3 regions of the Anaerobacillus sp. QJM3NY_32 genome follow, and region 1 is predicted to be linked to each of the others. Evidence: riboswitches for the same ligand, from Rfam matches in the RefSeq annotation. Region 1 holds a riboswitch; each other region holds the start of a gene.
What was found. A riboswitch is a leader RNA that binds a small molecule or an ion and turns the genes downstream of it on or off. The one in region 1 is predicted to bind cobalamin.
Positions count from the first base shown of each region.

Region 2: another riboswitch for cobalamin. It lies ahead of AC0VYH_RS18340 (ribonucleoside-diphosphate reductase subunit alpha); the one in region 1 lies ahead of AC0VYH_RS20495 (ABC transporter substrate-binding protein).
Region 3: another riboswitch for cobalamin. It lies ahead of AC0VYH_RS02020 (acyl-CoA thioesterase); the one in region 1 lies ahead of AC0VYH_RS20495 (ABC transporter substrate-binding protein).

Region 1 covers NZ_CM149684.1:3,998,372-4,004,798, forward strand. Annotated here, with positions in the region: gene AC0VYH_RS20485 (adenosylcobinamide amidohydrolase) at 1-265, opposite strand, end outside; gene AC0VYH_RS20490 (FecCD family ABC transporter permease) at 268-1,308, opposite strand; gene AC0VYH_RS20495 (ABC transporter substrate-binding protein) at 1,292-2,275, opposite strand; cobalamin riboswitch at 2,414-2,598, opposite strand; gene AC0VYH_RS20500 (DsbA family protein) at 2,739-3,443, opposite strand; gene AC0VYH_RS20505 (DoxX family protein) at 3,455-3,844, opposite strand; gene AC0VYH_RS20510 (M56 family metallopeptidase) at 3,904-4,746, opposite strand; gene AC0VYH_RS20515 (BlaI/MecI/CopY family transcriptional regulator) at 4,748-5,158, opposite strand; gene sat (sulfate adenylyltransferase) at 5,414-6,427, shown strand, end outside.
Region 2 covers NZ_CM149684.1:3,520,734-3,527,160, forward strand. Annotated here, with positions in the region: gene AC0VYH_RS18335 (ribonucleotide-diphosphate reductase subunit beta) at 1-941, opposite strand, end outside; gene AC0VYH_RS18340 (ribonucleoside-diphosphate reductase subunit alpha) at 956-3,169, opposite strand; cobalamin riboswitch at 3,324-3,499, opposite strand; gene AC0VYH_RS18345 (sensor histidine kinase) at 3,858-5,195, opposite strand; gene AC0VYH_RS18350 (response regulator transcription factor) at 5,167-5,853, opposite strand; gene AC0VYH_RS18355 (hypothetical protein) at 6,000-6,427, opposite strand, start outside.
Region 3 covers NZ_CM149684.1:368,304-374,730, forward strand. Annotated here, with positions in the region: gene AC0VYH_RS02000 (threonine/serine exporter family protein) at 1-444, shown strand, start outside; gene AC0VYH_RS02005 (threonine/serine exporter family protein) at 460-906, shown strand; gene AC0VYH_RS02010 (DoxX family protein) at 1,009-1,434, shown strand; gene AC0VYH_RS02015 (DsbA family protein) at 1,450-2,115, shown strand; cobalamin riboswitch at 2,289-2,472, shown strand; gene AC0VYH_RS02020 (acyl-CoA thioesterase) at 2,587-3,081, shown strand; gene AC0VYH_RS02025 (AI-2E family transporter) at 3,366-4,445, shown strand; gene AC0VYH_RS02030 (LLM class flavin-dependent oxidoreductase) at 4,522-5,517, opposite strand; gene AC0VYH_RS02035 (CoA-disulfide reductase) at 5,757-6,427, shown strand, end outside.

The DNA of each region.
Region 1 (6,427 bases):
GAAAAGCCTGATCCGCATGCTGTGGAAGAACCGCGAGCACGCGCGCTAGCTGTTTCGCTGAGTAGCTTGAGAGCGGCTTATCTTTAAGCAAGATCGAGCCGGACTTTGCTTTTAGAATGCCGCTAACCATTTTAAAAATAGTCGTTTTGCCGCTTCCGTTTGGTCCAACGATCCCGAGAAGCTCACCTTGATTCACATCAAACGAAATGTCATCAAGTACGTCGTGACCGGGGTATCCTCCTGTAACAGAATGTACGCTTAGCATGCTTATCCTCTTCTTTCCTTACGTCTTCGTATTAAAATAATGGCAAACACCGGGGCACCGATGAGCGATGTGATGACGCCAATCGGTAGTTCAGTTGGTGAAATGATCGTTCGTGAAATCAAATCAGCGATGATCAGAAAAGCAGCTCCAAGTAAAATGGATAGTGGCAGTAAATGCCTGTGATCCGGGCCCCATAGAAGGCGCGTTAAATGCGGAATCACAAGGCCAACGAAACCAATCGTTCCTGAAACCGCAACAGCTGCCCCTGTTAAAATCGAGCCGCCGATGAGAATCCAAAGCTTTCGTTTCGCGACGTTCACGCCGATATGCTGAGCGCGTTCTTCACCAAACGACATTGCGTTCAGCTCCCTGCTGCTAAAGAGCAGGATCCCTGAGCCGATGATGAAAAAGGGAAGAATAATTCCGATATATTCCCATCCTCGCATCGACACGCTTCCAAGGAGCCAGCCGATAATTTGACGAAGCTCCTCTCCAGTTAAAGCGATCATAAGTGACAGAAGTGAGCCAAGAAATGAGCTAAACACAATTCCTGTTAGGATGATCGTCTCCACGCGCATCGATCGCTCTATTTGTCGTGCGAAAAAGAGCACGAGAAAAATCGTGAGAATCGATGCAGCGATGCTCATAACTGGTAGGGTGAACATGCCGACAAACGGAATGGACAGGTTGAAAAACAGCACGAGTACCGCTCCAACTGATGCTCCGGATGAAACGCCGAGCACGTACGGATCCGCTAGTGGATTACGCAAAAGACCTTGAAAGGCGGCCCCTGCTATCGCAAGAGACGCCCCCACAAGACCTGCCAAAATGACGCGCGGCAAGCGAATATCCATCACAATTGTTGTAAACATTGGATCGGTTTTGCCTATGAATGGAAGGTGCAAAACTTCGCTTCCGATTAATTTTAGAATGGTAAGCACTGGAACTGAAACAGTACCGATTGAAATGCCAAGGAGCATGGCACCAATTAAGAGTGCTATCGCAATCGGATAGGCAATGAACCGTTTATTCAGCAAAAACATCCGGGTAAACCGCTTTTGCAAGTTCCTCTACTCCTTCAGTAAGACGAGGGCCAGAGCGCGTAACGAGGTCAGAGTGTACGTCAACAACCTGCTCTTCTTTGACAGCCGTTACGTCCTGCCAGCCGTCGCGGCTTAACACTTGTTCAACTGGCTTCTCTGTATAGTAGCCGTACGTTGTGATGATCACGTCAGGATTCGCTTCGATAATCGCTTCCTGATCCACCTGGTTCCAGCCTTCCTGATCGTGCGTCACGTTCTTCGCGTGAATCATCGTTAGCATGTCATCCATAAACGTATTCTTCCCTGGAGAGTAGATTTCAGGCGCAGGGGCAACTTCGACGAAGACATTTTTCTGATCTTCTTCACTAATGCTTTCTGCTTTTGCTTGAATGTCTTCAAGATCTTGCTTCATTTCATCGATCGTTGTTTCCGCTTCTTCCGTTTCACCAGTTGCTTGTCCGATCATTTCGATGGAAGCGTACACTTCATCGAAGCTTTTCGCATCGTTCACAACGAGTACGGTGATTCCAGCATCACGAAGCTGCTGTAGACCTGCTTCTGAGTTATGTGCGCTTGAGCCGTGTGCAAGTACGAGATCAGGCTTTAGAGAAATGATTTTCTCCACGTTAAATTCCATGCCGCCGATTTTTTCGATATCAGCCGTTTCTTCCGGATAGTTGGCGAAGTCAGATACGCCAACGACTTCTTCCCCTGCTCCCAGGTCGAAAAGGATCTCAGTGTTACTCGGGATTAAGGAGACAATTTTTTCAGGATCTTTTTCGATCGTAACATCCTGGTCCAATGCATCCGTTATCGTTACTGGGAAAGCGCTATCTTCTGACTGTTCAGCTTGCTCTGTATTCGCATTTCCTTCATTTGTCGCGCTGTTCTCTTCACTCGCTCCGCAACCTGCGATGATTCCTGTAACGAGAAAAAGTAAAACGAGTAGTGAATAAAGCTTTTTCATGTGTGTTTCTCCTCCTGTTTTCTGATGTCTCTAAACTAAAAAATCCCCACGCACGAGGGCATGGAGATGGTCGAATGGAAGTAACGGTGTGCCAAAGGCAGCACCTGAATCCGTTCGCACATCCCTATCCTCGTAGGCTGTTCGCGCTAGACTCAGGCAGGTCTCCTGGCTCATGGTTATCGCATGCTGCTCCTTCCCATTCGCTGTTACGAACAGTGGATTCTGCAGCAGGCGACCATTTACAGTGGCGGGACCGCGCTGGAATTGCACCAGCTTCCCTATTAAGTCTTCATTGAAAAGACACCTGAATCGATCACTATGTAATTGGTAACAGGTTTATTATACATGATTGCGGGAGTGGGGGGAACAGTTGTGTTTTGAGGGGGTCAGGCGCGAGCCTGACCCCCTTCACAAACAAAAAACCATCATTGTCCACCCACGGTGGACAATGATGGTAATTCCTTTACTCTTCCTTCGCTTCTTCTACCATTTTCTTCAGGTCATCAATTGTTTGTCCTTCAAACGGCTCGCCGTTCACAAAGAGAGCTGGTGTGCCAGTAACGTCGAGATCACGGGCTTTCGATAAGTCGTAGTCGATCGCCGCTTCTCCTTCGCCATCTTTAAAAGCTGCAAGAACCTGTTCAGCTTTTTCTTCATCAGTCACTTCTTTTAGCGTGTCTACAAGGTAATCTTCTGTGTAGATGTCCTGCTTTTCCGTGCCTTCTGTTTGCTTTTCATACATTAATGAGTGGAATTCCCAGAACACGTCATTCCCAAGCTCCTGGTACACCACTTCAGCAAATTCCGCTGAGCGATCGGAATCAACATTAATAAATGGATAGTTGATAAACGAGAATTTGATTTCCCCTGTTTGAATTAACTCTTGATCAATTTGCGGGAAAAAAGACTGTTCGAATGCTTTACAGTAAGGACATTTGTAATCTCCAAATTCAATCACTTCTACCTGCGCATTTTCATCACCGAGAAATGGTTGCTCCATCGCTTTTTCCTCTGAACCATCAGAACTCGAGCCGCTTGAAACGACGATCACGATTACGATAACTGCAGCGACAGCGGCCACTAACCAGTAGATCCATGCTTTCGATTTTTTCTGCGCATTAGCTATTGTTTGCTTGTTCGGTTGCTTTTTCTTATTCTTATTTGCCATGATTCTTCCTCCTATGATTGTTTCGAAAAGTATTTGTAATCAACGGAAATGGCTCCACCTCCGCTAATCAAAACAGCGACTGACATACCGAGAAGAGCAAGATCCAATTCATACCCTCCGATAAATCCTGTCGTTAGTTTAACCGTAAAGATCGCTCCTAGCATGACGATCATGAAAAGCAAAGAAACAATGCGTGTGCCTAGTCCTACGATCATAAGAAGACCTCCGACTAGTTCAATCGTTGCAACGACATACGCTAAACCACCCAAAATGCTAATGCTCTCGAAAAATCCAGCGGTATTTCCAATCCCTCCAGCAAATTTATCTAGGCCGTGAACCGTAAAAATAAGACCGAGAACGATTCGTAGTACGACAAGGGCAACGTTTTGTGATAAATTCATAAATTAATTCCCTCCTAATTTTAACACTACGATATGTAGTGTTTGTTTCCGAAAAAGAATTAGGGTGTCGCCACCATAAACATGATGGATAACCCTAACACAATATAAAGTGAGTAAAGTACTGTCCCAACAGGCAACGTTACGTGCACTTCTTTTTCTGGCGCAAGAATATGTTGTATGCGATCGTTCACAGACGTTTCCGCAAAAGATACAGCAAAAGCATGACGCTGTCTGTGATCGCTTTTTAATAGTTTTAATAACGCGCTACTAAGATCAAGCATATTTGCTTCTTTCATCGCAAACCGATCCGCGGCAATTTCGCGTAGCGTGTGATAGTGATTTGATACCCATTTCAAAATCGGCACGTACCAAAGCGCGTGGACGAGAAGGGTGATGATAAATTTTTTCAATGGATCACGATGCTGCTGATGAAAAGTTTCGTGATAAATCACGGCGCGCAGCTCTTCTTTGCTCAACAGGCTAACTAGTTCAGTCGAAAGAACTATTTTGGGTTTAATCATTCCATATGTAAGCGCGATAGGCTCATCGCTTCTAATCACCTGGAGTGCCTGCTTTCCTAAATCGAAATTCCGAATGACTACCTGTGTGACAGTGTCTTCACGAAGAAGCGACAGCCGTTTCGAAAAGGTGACATATCGATAAATTTGCTTCACGATCATCATCACGATTAATGAAAATGTTGAGAGAATCAGAACTTCTAATAGCATGTTCATAGATGATAAACCGATCGCGCGAAGCATATTATGGCAGGCTTCAAGTACGCTTAACATAAGCGTCCAGTTCGAATATAAATGCAGACTGTATAGTGACATTTGAACAATCATCGTGGCTACAAGAAAAAAAGACAGCATAAACAAAAATCGCGGCTGTTTTATTCTCATCTTACTTCTCCTTTAGCTGCTTGATTTTTTGCTCAAGCTTTTCGATCAAAACTGGATCCGCTTCATCGAGCGCATCAAGCATATGATTCACAGCAAGCGGACCAAATTCATCCATTAGATCCTTTGTTAATTCCTTCGATTGCGTTTGTAAAAAATCTTCTTTCGATAGAAGCGGCTTAAACATTGACGTGCGCTTTTCAACTCGTTTTACTAGAATTCCTTTATCCACGAGACGATTCATGACCGTCATAACCGTGTTAAAGTTCGTACTTTTCTCTTGATCAAGCTTCTGTTTCACATCTTTGATCGTCATTTCTGGACCTTCAAAGAGTATGTCCATAACCTTCGCTTCAAGAGAGCCGAAAAAGCGGTTTAACCCTGTTTCATTCGTTTTGAACTGATGAATTTTCATCGCTTCCACCTCACACTACACAGTGTAGTCCAAAAGGATAGTAGGGTCAAGAAGGAAAAGAGAGGATATCTTCGAATGTGTTGGAGTGTCTTTCGTGCGGAGACAGTTGTTTTTAAAGGGGGTCAGGCTCGCGCCTGACCCCCTTTAAAAACACACCCCTCATCCATTTTTCTCATTAGCCCTCTCTTCTCCTCTCCTTCTTTCATAAGCTAGTAGCAACTCTATATGTGAACAAGCAAGAAGGGAGATTTATTTATGATAGAACCACATGGCGGTCAGCTAATAAACCGCATTCCATGTGAAGAGGATCGCCTGGCGCTTCTCGAGAAGGCCACAATGTTTCCGGTCGTCACCTTAACACCATGGAATTTATCCGATTTATATATGATCGCAATCGGTGCTTTTAGTCCGTTAACGGGCTTTATGAATCAAACAGATTATACGCACGTTTTAACTAAAATGAGGCTCGCAAATGGGACAATCTGGAGCTTGCCTATTACGCTTTCTGTATCCAAAGAAACGCGTGACAAGATTTTTACTAGTCCTACTGTTTGCCTGAAGGGTGAAGACGGGGAAATCTATGGATTAATGGAAGTAGAAGATATTTATGAAACAGACAAAACAGAAGAAGCTCGACGCGTCTATGGAACGAACGACGCTGAGCATCCAGGCGTTCAAAAAACGTACGAGCAGGAAGCGTTTAACCTCGGTGGCCCAATCACGCTCCTTCAGCACCCAACAGCTCTTCAAGACCATTTTCAAACGCCGGCAGAATTAAGAGAAACATTCCAACAGCGCGGCTGGAAAACAATCGTTGGCTTTCAAACGCGCAATCCGATTCATCGCGCACATGAATACCTTCAAAAGACGGCACTTGAAACCGTTGATGGCCTTCTCATCCATCCACTCGTTGGCGAAACGAAGAAAGATGACATTCCAGCGGATATTCGGATGAAAAGCTACAGCGCTCTTTTAGAAAACTATTATCCGTCTGATCGCGTCATTCTCTCCGTATTCCCAGCCGCGATGAGGTATGCTGGCCCGCGCGAGGCGATTTTTCATAGTCTCGTTCGGAAGAACTTTGGCTGCACACATTTTATCGTCGGCCGTGATCACGCAGGTGTTGGCGATTATTACGATACGTTCGCGGCGCAGAACATTTTTCACCAATTTGCAAAAGACGAAATCGGCATTGAGATTATGGCCTTCGAGCACGCGTTTTATTGTATCAAGTGTTCGAGCATGGCTACTGCCAAAACGTGTCCACAC
Region 2 (6,427 bases), 480 kb from region 1:
GCTTTGATCCACCGCATAGGGTTCTCTCGGTGACCTTCAAATGGGCGTTCGATACCAAGCTGATTGACGCGATTGTTTGCCATAAATTTAATGTAGTCATTGAGTTCGTTCATTGTAATACCAGGGAAACGATTACCAATAATGTATTCTCCCCATTTCATCTCAAGCTCAGCAGCTTCACGAAATGTATTCGTGATGAAATCATGATTTTCTTTCGTATTCAGTTCAGGATGCTCATTGAACAATTCTTTCACTATATTAACGAACAACGTCACATGCAGCTGCTCATCCCGATTAATATAGTTAATCATTGTTGAGGTAGACACCATCTTTTGATTTCGAGCAAGGTTATAAAAGAAAGCGAACCCGGCGTAGAAGAAAAGCCCTTCAAGAATAATGTCATAAACAATCGATTCAAAAAACGTTTGTGGTGTTGGATTTTTAACAAATGCTTCATAACCAGAAGCAATAAATTGGTTTCGTTCTAAGAGCACGTCATCATACTTCCAATATTCAAAAATGCGGTCTTGCTCATTTTTATTTACAATGGAAGAAAGTACATAGCTATATGACTGATTATGCACAACTTCCTGGAACGAAAGCACCTGCATGAGCGCAGAAAGGCTTGAATCTGTTAAGTAATCCGCAACCTTACTTGAATAGTCGGTTTGAATCGAATCTAGGAAGGCAAGAAGACCAATAATCTTCTTAAACGTATCTTGCTCATCTTCGCTTAATGCTTCCCATTGCTTCACGTCGTTCGACATATTGATTTCAAACGGAGTCCAAAAGTTTCCTAGCATATTTTTGTACATAGGATATGCCCAGCTAAAGCGGACATCATCCCAGTTTAAAACGTTTGAGCTTTCTCCATTAATAATTCCAGTCGAGCTATTCGGTGCGGAGACATCGTATAGCTTTCTTTGTTGAATCGTAGCCATTTCCAATTCCTCCTTTAGCTTGCGCAGCTTTCACAGTCGTCAATATCTACAGATGTACTTCGTGTATAGTAGGTTGTTTTCAACCCTTTTCTCCAAGCTGTCATATGAATGTTCAATAAGTCCTTCGCTTTTACCGTACTTTGCACATAGATATTAAACGATATTGATTGGTCCACATGACGCTGTCTGGCTGCATTCTGCTCAATACTCCAAAGCTGATCAATGTGATAAGCCGATTTGTAATACCAGGTCGTTTCAGGTGAAAGATCAGGCGCTGTAACAGGAATTTTGTAGTTCTTCTTTTCTTCAGAGTATTCTTTTTGGAAAATCGGATCGATTGATGCTGTAGATCCAGCTATTAAACTTGTTGAACTGTTAGGGGCAACCGCTAAAAGATAGGCATTTCTGACACCATTCGTTTGGACCCTTTCCTTAAGGGACTGCCATTTTTCACTAACGTAACCTCGTTGCTTAAAGTACTCCCCATTTTGCCAATCAGAGCCTTCAAAGAGAGAGTAGCTTCCTTTTTCAACGGCAAGCTCATGACTTGCCTGTATCGTTAAATAATTGATTGTTTCATATAGTTCGTCCGCATAGTCTGCCGCTTCCTGACTTTCCCAGACAATCTCTTTTTTCGCAAGGAGGTGATGCCAACCAAACGTTCCAAGACCAATGCTTCTATACTTCTCATTCGTTAACTGGGCTTGAGGCACTTCGATCGTATTAATATCGATCACGTTATCCAGCATTCTTACCTGAATTGGAATTAATCGCTCTAGTGCATTAGCTGCAACCGCACGCCCAAGATTAATACTTGATAGATTACAAACGACATAGTCACCAGGCGTTTTCGTAATGATAATTTTACCGTCTTTCGTGATTTCCTCTTCAACAGTCGTTGCACTCATATTTTGCATAATTTCCGTACAAAGATTGGAAGCATAGATCATACCAGCATGCTTATTCGGATTCGCTCGATTCACCGTATCTCGATAGAACATATAAGGCGTCCCAGTTTCCAATTGTGATTTCATAACTCGCTTCATAATCTCAATCGCCGGCACGGTTTTTCTTGAAAGTTCAGGATGGTTCACACATTTCCTATATTTCATACGAAACTCTCCTGATCCTTTTTCTTTGTCATAAGCATCTTCAAGAGAGAACCCCATCACCTGACGGACTTCATGCGGATCAAATAAATACCAGTCTCCACGGTCTTCCACTGTTTCCATAAAGATATCTGGAATACAAAGACCCGTGAAAAGATCATGTGTCCTCATTCGTTCGTCTCCGTTATTAAGCTTGGCATCAAGAAATTCGAAAACGTCTTTATGCCAGACATCAAGATATACAGCAACAGCACCTTGACGCTGTCCTAGCTGGTCTACGCTCACAGCTGTATTGTTTAACTGCTTCATCCATGGTAAAACCCCAGATGAATTTCCTTTAAATCCTTTAATATCACTCCCACGAGAACGAATTTTCCCGAGATATGCTCCAATTCCTCCTCCATTTTTCGAAACGGTCGCTACATCTGTATTGCTGTCATAGATTCCTCTAAGACTGTCATCCACCGTATCGATAAAGCATGAGCTTAGTTGTCCATAGCTTTTCCCTGCATTTGAAAGAGTAGGAGTTGCTACTGTCATATATAAATTAGATAGCGCCCAATACGCTTCTTCAATCAGATTTAACCTCTTATCTTTTGGTTCATTTACCATGAGCGTCATAGCAATGACTAGAAAGCGCTCTTGAGGTAATTCATACACATTCTTATCATGATCTGTAGCTAGATAGCGGTCTGCGAGCGTTCGTAGTCCGATGTATGTAAACAAACGATCTCTTGATGGCTCGATTAATTTAGCAACATGCTCTACTTCATTCTTGGAATAAGACTGAAGGAGTGCCTTGTTATAAATCCCTTCATCTGTCAGCTTTTGTAGAAGGCGATAGAAGCTTCCCCCACCATATACCTCTTTCTCAGTTCGATGTGAAAGAGACTTACGATAGAGCGAACGAAGATGAAAAGCTGCTGCCACATAAGTCCAGTCAGGTTCTGTTGCGCTAATTCGTTCAAGGGCATTTAAAACTAGAATATTACCAACCTCTTCTTGCGTTGATTCTTCTGAAATACCATCAATTGTTTTTTCAATAAAACTCTCACTAGCAAGTAACGGGTACTCATCTAGGAGCGTTCTTACTTCCTCTATCATTTTTGTTACTGTCATTTCTGCTACAGTACTCATATACCTCTCTCCTTTATCCATCCAAAATAAAAAGCTCACTCTCGGAAGAGTGAGCCTGGAGAAAACGACAACGTATAAATGAACGTACTCGTACATTTACCCTGCCATTTCTCACCCTCAACCCCCGAAGAATAGAAACGTTTTTGACTATACGGCAGGTCTACTGGCTTGTGCTTCTTCCTTGGCAAGCCTTCCCGGAATTAACTCCAGTGGCTTCTTGCCTTGTCCACACGACAGTTGCGAGGACAGCTCCGGATTCAGACCGGATTCCCTATTAAGTCGTTATACGACACCGCATACTCAATTATTTAATTACGTACAATTTACACCATATATAGTATCTGAAACACTTGATAGTTACTAAATATTGATAACCTCATCTTACATGATGCTTTAATTTAGCACAAGCTTTATTGTTACATTGACTTCGATTTATTTCAACTCTAAAGACACTCACCTATCACTTTCAACATGCTCATGCATATATTGTTGATAACTAAAAAAGTTTCCTAAAGGAAAGAAAGGTGAGTATGATGAAAAGATTATCTTCGGTTAATTTTAAGAAATTGGCTGGCTATACACAACTCTGTCAGAAATTTGGTATTTTGAGTGAACAAGAAAGCAAAGAAATTCTACAAAAGTTAAGTGAGCATAAAACATAAAGTTCTAACTACGATTGAAAAGGAAGCGAGATCACGATCCTTCCTCCCTTTTTATTGTCTTCGGCGTAAATGTTACCATTATGCTTTTCTACTATTGTTTTCGTAATCGATAGACCAATGCCAGAACCTGATTTGTCACCTGTATAGAATCGTTCAAAAACGCGCTGTGGATTCTCGCCAAAGCCTTTACCATCATCTTCAACCTCAATATAAACTTGACCATTATCTTGGTGGACATGTACTTCTATAACGGACGAAGCGAATCGAAGGGCATTACCGAATATATTCATAAAAGCTTGCTTCATTTTATCACTGTCCATCTTAACGTCTATGGCATGATCAGTGTCATACCTTACCTCTATTTGCCGTTGATGTGCAAGTGGTTTTACCGCAGTGATGACTTCCATCAACACGTGATGAAGATCGACTACTTCATAAGTAAAAGATTCATCTACTGTTTCTAACCTAGTTAAATAAGAAATGTCCTGCACGATCTTTTTTAAACGCTGCGTTTCTTTCACGATTACTTCAAGACTATACTCGACGTCCTCTCCTACGATTACTTCATCTAGAATCCCTTCCGCATTCCCTTGAATGGCCATTAGAGGTGTTTTTAATTCATGAGACGCATTTTGAAGGAATTCCTTCTGATCAAAATCATTTTTTCGAAGTTGCTCCGTTAGTTCTTGAAACGTCTTAGCAAGTTCATTGATTTCATCCTTTGTTTTAAGCGTCAACGGGGGTTGTTCCTTGCGCATCGTAAATTCCCTCATGTGGTTGGCAAGTAATCGAATTGGCCCCGCTATTCCTTTCTGCATAATAGCAGCAAGGAGCACGGCAACAGCAGCAGATACTAAAAGACTAACAGCCTGTGATTGCTGAATAATCCGATTGAAACCTTCAAGACTTTCTACCTTCGTAAATAGCACAATACTGCCAACTTGCTCTCGTGAAAGACTAATTGGCACTTCCTCTGTAACGTATAATTTTCCTTTGTTTTCTTCATAATCAATTCGAACTACTTCATCGACATTCGAATAAATTGCCTTCTCGTTTGCATTATAAATTATAAATTGAGATGAGATTAAATTGCCTGCCATTTCAATTCTTCTGCGATCAAGTAACCCATTAGGTGAATTTTCGCCCTTCCACTGTCGATCTTCGAGCATTTGACTAATTTGCAATCCCTCTTTTTGCAGCTGTTCTCTCGTTTCGCGCACAAGATATTCTTGAAACAAATATTGAAATGAAATAGTAGTAATAAGCAGAATAACAACAATAAGAACGATATAACTAAGAAACAATTTGGTACCGATATTAACCTTCTTCATCGATTTTATAGCCATACCCCCAGACTGTCGCAATCTTCGCTTGCGCATTTGCATCTGACATCTTTTTACGTAGCCTTTTCACAAGGTCATCAATAATCCTGCCATCACCTACATATTGATAACCCCAAATGGCTTCAATTAATCTCTCTCTTGTAAACGGTTGTCCTGAATGTTGGAGGAGATAGGCGAGCACATCGTACTCTTTCGGCGTTAAAGCCATTTCTTCCTCATTCACTAATAACAGTCTTTTTTTCTTATTTAAACGTACGTTCTGAACAGTGATTTCTTGTGAAGAATGGTTTTTCTCTAGGCGATTCATCCGTTTGAATAGATTCTTAATACGCACAACAAGTTCTCTAGGGCTAAAAGGTTTCGTTAAGTAATCATCAGCACCAAGTTCAAGGCCTAGTATCCGATCAAGCTCTTCATCTCTTGCGGAAACAACGATAACGGGAATGTAAGAATACTTTCTTAACCGTCGAAGGAGTTCAAGTCCATCAACATTTGGCATCATAATATCTAATACTAATAAATCGGGTTCAATTGTTTCTAGAGCACTTAACACTTCTGCCCCATCTGTAAAGGTTGAGACAATAAACCCTTCTTTTTTTAAATACTTCTCTAAAATATCACGTATATTTTGTTCATCATCTATCACAAAAACGTGCTGCATCTCTCTCAACTCCGTTCCCTTTTCACATCTTAGACGAAATGTGCTTTTCATACTCTTTATATTATCCTAGCCTTATCTGACAGTAAATCAGCCGCATGTCTTCAAGACATACGAAAGAGATAGGGGGCCCCTATCTCTCGCTAAGATTAGCTAAGTTTTTCAATCAGCTGATCAAGTATATCATTTTTTTGTTTCACAATTTCTTGAGCCTGCTCTCGCTTGGCTTCCATCTCTTCGCGCATTTCTTCTCTTGCGGCTTTCTCTTCGTCGGTTAACTCTGGACGCTCTCCACTCTCTTCAAGTTCCTGCTTCTTAGACTCTCTCTCTTCATGAGCAGCCTGTGCTTCATCATGCATCGCATCAAGCTGTGAGTTTAGATCAGCAAGCTCTTTCTGAAGCTCATCGACACCTTCAACACTAGAAGCATCCTGATCAAGCAAAAGGTCGATTAATTGATCTTTTTTCTCAGCAGTTGCCATTTTCAGTTCGCGATCTAGAGAGCGGTCTTCGAAGTGACCTCTTTTCCCATGATGTCCTCTAGGACCTGCCATCTCCTGGGTTTGCCCTACTGTTT
Region 3 (6,427 bases), 710 kb from region 1:
GAGCTTGACCAATTGGATAAAATGACCGAGCGGTATACATTTCCTAAGCAGTTAGTTGCTGCTGCGATTGCAAGCGGTTGTTTTCTAATTATGTTTCAAGGGGAGTGGGGAGATTTTCTTCCGGCAGTTCTTGCAGGGGGAGGTGGCTTTTATAGTGTTTCACTATTTAACCGCCTTGTACCGATAAAATTCTTCTCAGAGTTCCTTGCTTCATTTGTCATAGGATTACTCGCTGTCCTTTTTGTGTCTACTGGAATCGGTGGGCAACTTGATAAAATTATTATTGGTTCAGTGATGCCACTTGTTCCTGGTCTATTAATCACGAATGCTGTAAGGGATTTAATGGCGGGGCATTTAATATCTGGCCTATCTAAAGGCGCAGAAGCCTTTCTTACCGCATTTGCGATTGGAGCAGGCATTGCCCTTGTTGTATCATTTTTATAGAAAGGGAGGACAATTATGACAATTATTGCTCAGGTTTTGACGAGCTTTGTGGCAAGTGCAGCGTTTGGATTATTATTTAACGCTCCTAAATCCTCCCTTATTAAAGGCGGGTTTGTTGGCATGTGTGGCTGGATGATTTATTACGGAATGGAGGCATCAGGTATTGATGCTGTCATCGCCACTGTAACAGCCTCATTTGTCATCGCTGTTATTAGTCAGGTTTTTGCAAAGGTGTATCGGACACCAGTCATTATATTTAGTGTAGCGGGGATTATTCCGCTTGTTCCAGGTGGTCTGGCTTACGATGCGATGAGGAATTTCGTTCAAAATGATTACAATAGTGCCATTAACCTTGCAGCCAGAGCATTTATGATATCGGGATCCATTGCAGTAGGGTTAGTATTTTCGGAAGTGATCAATCAAATCATACGGCATTCCACACTCGCAAGGGGGCAGAAATAGGTCTTCATCCTTTTGCAATGTAGGCATTCATTATGATAACGTTTAGTTGGATAACTGTGTCGAACGGTGTCAAATAATGTTAGTATCTGGGGAGGATCAATAATGAAAACCTATCCCCATCTCGGGTTGTTAACAATTCGATTGGTCGTAGGTATGCTTTTTTTTGCTCATGGTTTTTTAAAGTTTTCTGAAGGGATCACGAATACAGTAGCTTTTTTTGAGACAATCGGTATTTCTGGTTTTCTTGCTTATGTTGTGGCTATAGTTGAGTTAACTGGAGGAGTTTTGATGATTCTCGGCTTAGGAACGCGAATTGTCAGCGTACTGTTTTCCATGATTTTATTAGGAGCTCTTCTCTTTGTAAAGAGATCAACTGGAATGCTGGGCGGTTATGAACTAGACATTGCTTTTCTAGCTATGTCAGTGTCTTTATTTCTAGGAGGCGGCGGTCCATATAGTCTTTCAACATACCTTAAGAGAAAAGGTTGGTCGTTTAAGATCGATCAGGAGAAAGTAACAAAGGATTAAAGAGGAAGTGACTGAATGGCTAAACCAAAAAAGAAGTTAAAACCGGGTGCCAGATGGTTATTATTATTTGCGGGACTCGTTATTCTATTTTTGTTTATTAACTTTCTGTTTCATCCATTTGCAAATACAAAAGGATTTAAATTAGATTCTCAACCGCACTTGGGTGAGGAAACAGCGCCAGTTGAAATTGTGCAATTTGGTGATTATAAATGCTCTTCATGTCAATCCTTTAATGAATCTTTGCTTCCAAAAATCCAAGAGGAATTATTAGCAACTGAGAAAGCAAAATTTTACTTTGTCCATTATCCGTTCCTCTATAAAGATTCCACGAGGGCTGCTGAATTTGCTGAGGTTGTTTATCAAGAATTAGGTAATGATGTATTTTGGCAATTTCATCATGTTCTGTATGACAAACATAAAAAAGGATCTGAGACGAAAGATGTTTTAACTGAATCTTTCTTAACGAAAACCCTTAGTGGTCTAGTTAGTGAAGAAGAAACGGACAGAGTTGTTAAAGCCTATAAGAGTGGTGCAGGTGAGAAACGAGTAGAAGCTGACCTTGCTTATGCAAATAAAAAGAATGTTTCAGAAACGCCTACCTTATTTGTAGATGGTAAGCGTTTTGACGGAACTAGTTTATCTGAATTAAAACAAATGGTTGAGGATTCAACCGACGAATAAATAAAGGCGCTGTGAAGGCGTCTTTTTTTTGTTGCATTCTAATTAATTGGTTCCTCTGCAGGCGGAAAAATCATTAAATAAACGTTTGTTTAAGGTATAAATAGTTAAACAAACGTTTGATTAACGAATGGTATTGACTTTTGGATCCCCGGCATGAAGAATAGAGAAGTACAATTGAATAAAATGGAAAAGGTGTACTGATTCCAGTACTTAATAGGGAAATTGGTGAAAATCCAATGCGGTCCCGCCACTGTAAGAAGTAAGGACGGTGCGTTACCCCACTTATCAATGATAGGGAAGGGGCATTCGTTCAACAAAGCTTCAAGCCAGGAGACCTGCCTTTTCTAAAGCACTGATTGACCTACGGACGATAGGGGGGTGTAACGGAGAAGACTGGGAAAAGTCTATTTGTTATGCATGCTCTTATGAAAAGAGTATGCATTTTTTATTGTTTAGAAAAGGAGAGATGATATGAAAAAGAATGTAAGCGAATCAAGAGTGTATAAGAGCAGCCGTATTTTTCCGCCTGACCTTAACAGCCATGGAACATTATTTGGGGGTAAACTCCTTGCCGATATGGATATGCTAGCATCAATCGCGGCGACAAGGCATTCTCGTCTAGAATGCGTGACAGTGTCTATGGATACGGTGGAGTTTTTACATCCTATAACGGAAGAGGATTCGATTCATTATGAAGCTTTTGTCATATGGACAGGTAAAAGCTCAATGGAAGTTTTTGTGAAAGTAAACGCCGAACACCTTTTAACGGGTGCCAATCGTATAGCAGCGACGTGTTTTATTACGTTTGTAGCCCTTCTCGACGGTAGACCAATGAAAGTACCTGGAATTCAGCCGGAAACTGAAGGGGAAAAGCAGCTTAACGAGCTAGCCCAAAAAAGAGCTCAAACAAGATTAGATCGTAAAGAAACAAGCAAGAATCTAGGGGGAATCCTAACGTTGTTATAACCAGAAAAGAGGGCTGGAGTATTCCGGCTCTCTTTTGTTAGTCGTGAGACATTTTATCGTTATATTTTGGTTCATTCCTAAAAGATGGTAGTTTTGTATTTAAAACCATATTTAGCTGATTGGAGAGGGAATCACCCCTCACTCTTATAGAAACAATATTTACGAGAGAGGTTCCTTTTTAGATCCCCTGGAATCGGAAACTTTTTGTGGAAATCAAGTTAGTAAAAGAGTGTTGAGTGGTATAGGGATGAGAGTGAAATGAATAAAAACAAAGGAGACGGCCAATGTGGATTAGACATGATTTCTTCAAGTATATAACAGGTATTATTCTATTATTAATCTGTTTTTTCTTTTTGACAGAATTAGATTTATTGAAACCGGTGAAAACAATTATAGGTACATTGTTTTATCCAGTACTAATTGCTGGTTTTTTGTATTATGCAATCAAGCCTATTGTTAAGTTATTAAAAAAGATTCCATTTGTATCAGATATTGTCGCGATTTTAATTGTGTTTATAGGGATTGCGGGTATCCTCTATACTGGATTCACTTTTCTAGCAAATCCGATTCAGAGTCAGGTTTCAGAGTTTTCGAAGGAGTTGCCTGAGAAGCTGAAAGAATCAGCAAAAGAAGCTGAGAAAATGATGGAGAAAAATGATATGGGGATGCTTTCTGTAGAAAACCTTCAACAAAAAGCAACGAGCTATTTAGGTAATTTAACGCAAAGCCTCGGTGATCATATTATGCAGGTTGTGAGTGCATTAACAAGTGCTACGACAGTCCTTGTAATCGTACCTTTTGTCTTATTCTATTTTCTTAAAGATGATCATAAATTAAGCCCATTTCTCCTAAGATTTATTCCAAATAAACATCAGGGTGAAGGAGAACAGATCCTTCATAAGGTTGATAAAACTTTATCGGCCTATATTATCGGACAAATTATTGTAGCAATCGTAGACGGTGTCCTAATGTATGTTGGTTATTTAATCATTGGACTACCTTATGCATTAATATTAGGACTATTTGTGATGATCACAGCAGTGGTCCCATTTTTCGGACCAATTATTGGTGTGATACCTGCTCTGGTTGTCGCTTTAACACAAGAACCGATGTTAGCCTTGTATGTGATTATTATTACGATAGTTGTTCAACAGTTAGAAGGAAACCTGGTAGCGCCTGTTGTCTTAGGTAAAAGGTTAAACATACACCCTTTAACCATCATTTTACTACTAATTGTAGCAGCGGCTTTATATGGGTTCATTGGGATGCTGATTGCTATTCCACTTTACTCCGTCATTAAGGTCATCGTTAAGAATTTCTATGAATTTTATCGAATACGGCATCGATCCGAATTAACTGAATAACGGTAAAAGCCCCTACTTCATTGAGAAGTAGGGGCTTTTATTTGAGTAACACCTAAAAACATGTTGAGTAATCGCCTTATAAATAAATATGTGCAAGACGCTCATATGATTTTCTTCGCTCATCAAAATCATGTATGTTTGTGAGAACCATGAATTCTTCAGTTTGATAGTGTTCGGCTAATTCGTCGATTTTCTTCTTTACTGTTTCTCTAGATCCGATTATCATTCGTTTTCGATTATTTTTTATTCGTTCTTCTTCCGTTACTGTATAACGGTGCTGTTTAGCTTCGTCAATGGATGGCACTCGACTATCAAGACCTTTTTCTACTCGCAGAAGCCAGAGATCCTGACTTAAAGCAAGTTCTTCCGCCTCTTCGTCAGTTTCTCCACATACGACGAATAGGGCAATAATAGCTGAAGGAGAAGGACTATAATAAGTAGGTTGGAACAGTTGATAGTAAGTTTGGAGGGCGTTTTTACCTCGATCAGGTTTAATAAAATGCCCAAAGACATAGCCAATGCCCAATTCTGCTGCTTTTTTAGCACTATTCTCACCCATACCTAATAGCCAAAGAGAAGGGGGTGAGTCGGTTTGAGGAGCTGCTTTTATGCCGGCAAACTCGTGTCCTCTCGGCATAGAGTCAGTCAAGTAGTGGGAGAGCTCTTCTAATTGACGTGGGAATTCATTCAAGCTTTTATTAATGCCATCTGTTAAAGCTAATCGTGTTTTTGCTGTACCACCGGGTGAACGGCCGACTCCAAGGTCAACACGTCCTGGATGAAGAGCTTCTAGTTGTCGGAAATTCTCTGCCACTTTGAATGGACTATATTGTGGAAGCAGGACACCACCAGAGCCTACCTTGATATTAAAGGTTGAGGCTGCGATGTGAGACATCATAATCTCTGGAGAGGTGCTGGCAAGCCCTTTTGTACTATGGTGTTCTGCAAACCAGTATCGGTAGTATCCAAGAGCTTCTGCAGTACGTGCGAGTTCACGCGTATGCTCAAGTGTTTTATAGGCATCACTCCCTGAAGGTATAGGGACTTGATCAAGAATGCTTAATGTAACCATGGTCAGACTCCTTCCGCTTTATTAAGTAGTATTAACCTTCTATCATTATCGTAACGCGATAGGAAGGTATGTGATAGTAAGACGACTTTGTGTTTAAAATTTATTGTGAAACATTGAACAAACTTATTGCAATTAATACAAAAGGAACATATAATTACAATATAGAAATTGTGAAACACATCACATGATTGCGTCCTTTTATGTGAAATAATTCACAATTATACAAGGAGGAATTATTGATGAAAGTAGCAGTTGTTGGATGTACACATGCCGGAACGGCCGCAGTTACGAATATAGCAACACGTTATCCTGAAGCAGATATTACGGTTTATGAGCGTAATGATAATGTCTCTTTCTTATCTTGCGGAATTGCTCTTTATGTTGGAGGAGTTGTAAAAGATCCAAAAGGTTTATTCTATTCATCTCCTGAGAAGTTAGAAGAGATGGGTGTCACAATGAAAATGAAGCATGAAGTATTAGATATTGATTCTATAAACAATCGTATTAGCGTTAAGAATTTGAATACAAAAGAAGTGTTTGAGGATGATTACGATAAGCTTGTGATGGCGACAGGATCATGGCCGATTATTCCGCCTATTGAAGGAATTCAACTTAATAATATCCTTTTATCAAAAAACTATACCCAAGCTAATACAATTATCGAACGAGCAAAGGAAGCTAAACGCGTTACCGTTATTGGGGCAGGCTATATTGGAGTTGAGTTAGTAGAGGCTTTTCAGAAATATGGAAAAGAAGTAACCTTAATTGATGGAGAAGACCGTATCTTAAGTAAGTATCTTGATCCAGAGTTTACAGATATAATTGAAGAGGACTTCAAGACTCGTGGCATTCGTCTTGCGCTTAACGAAACAGTGACTCGTTTTGAAGGAGAGGAACACGTCTCTAAAGT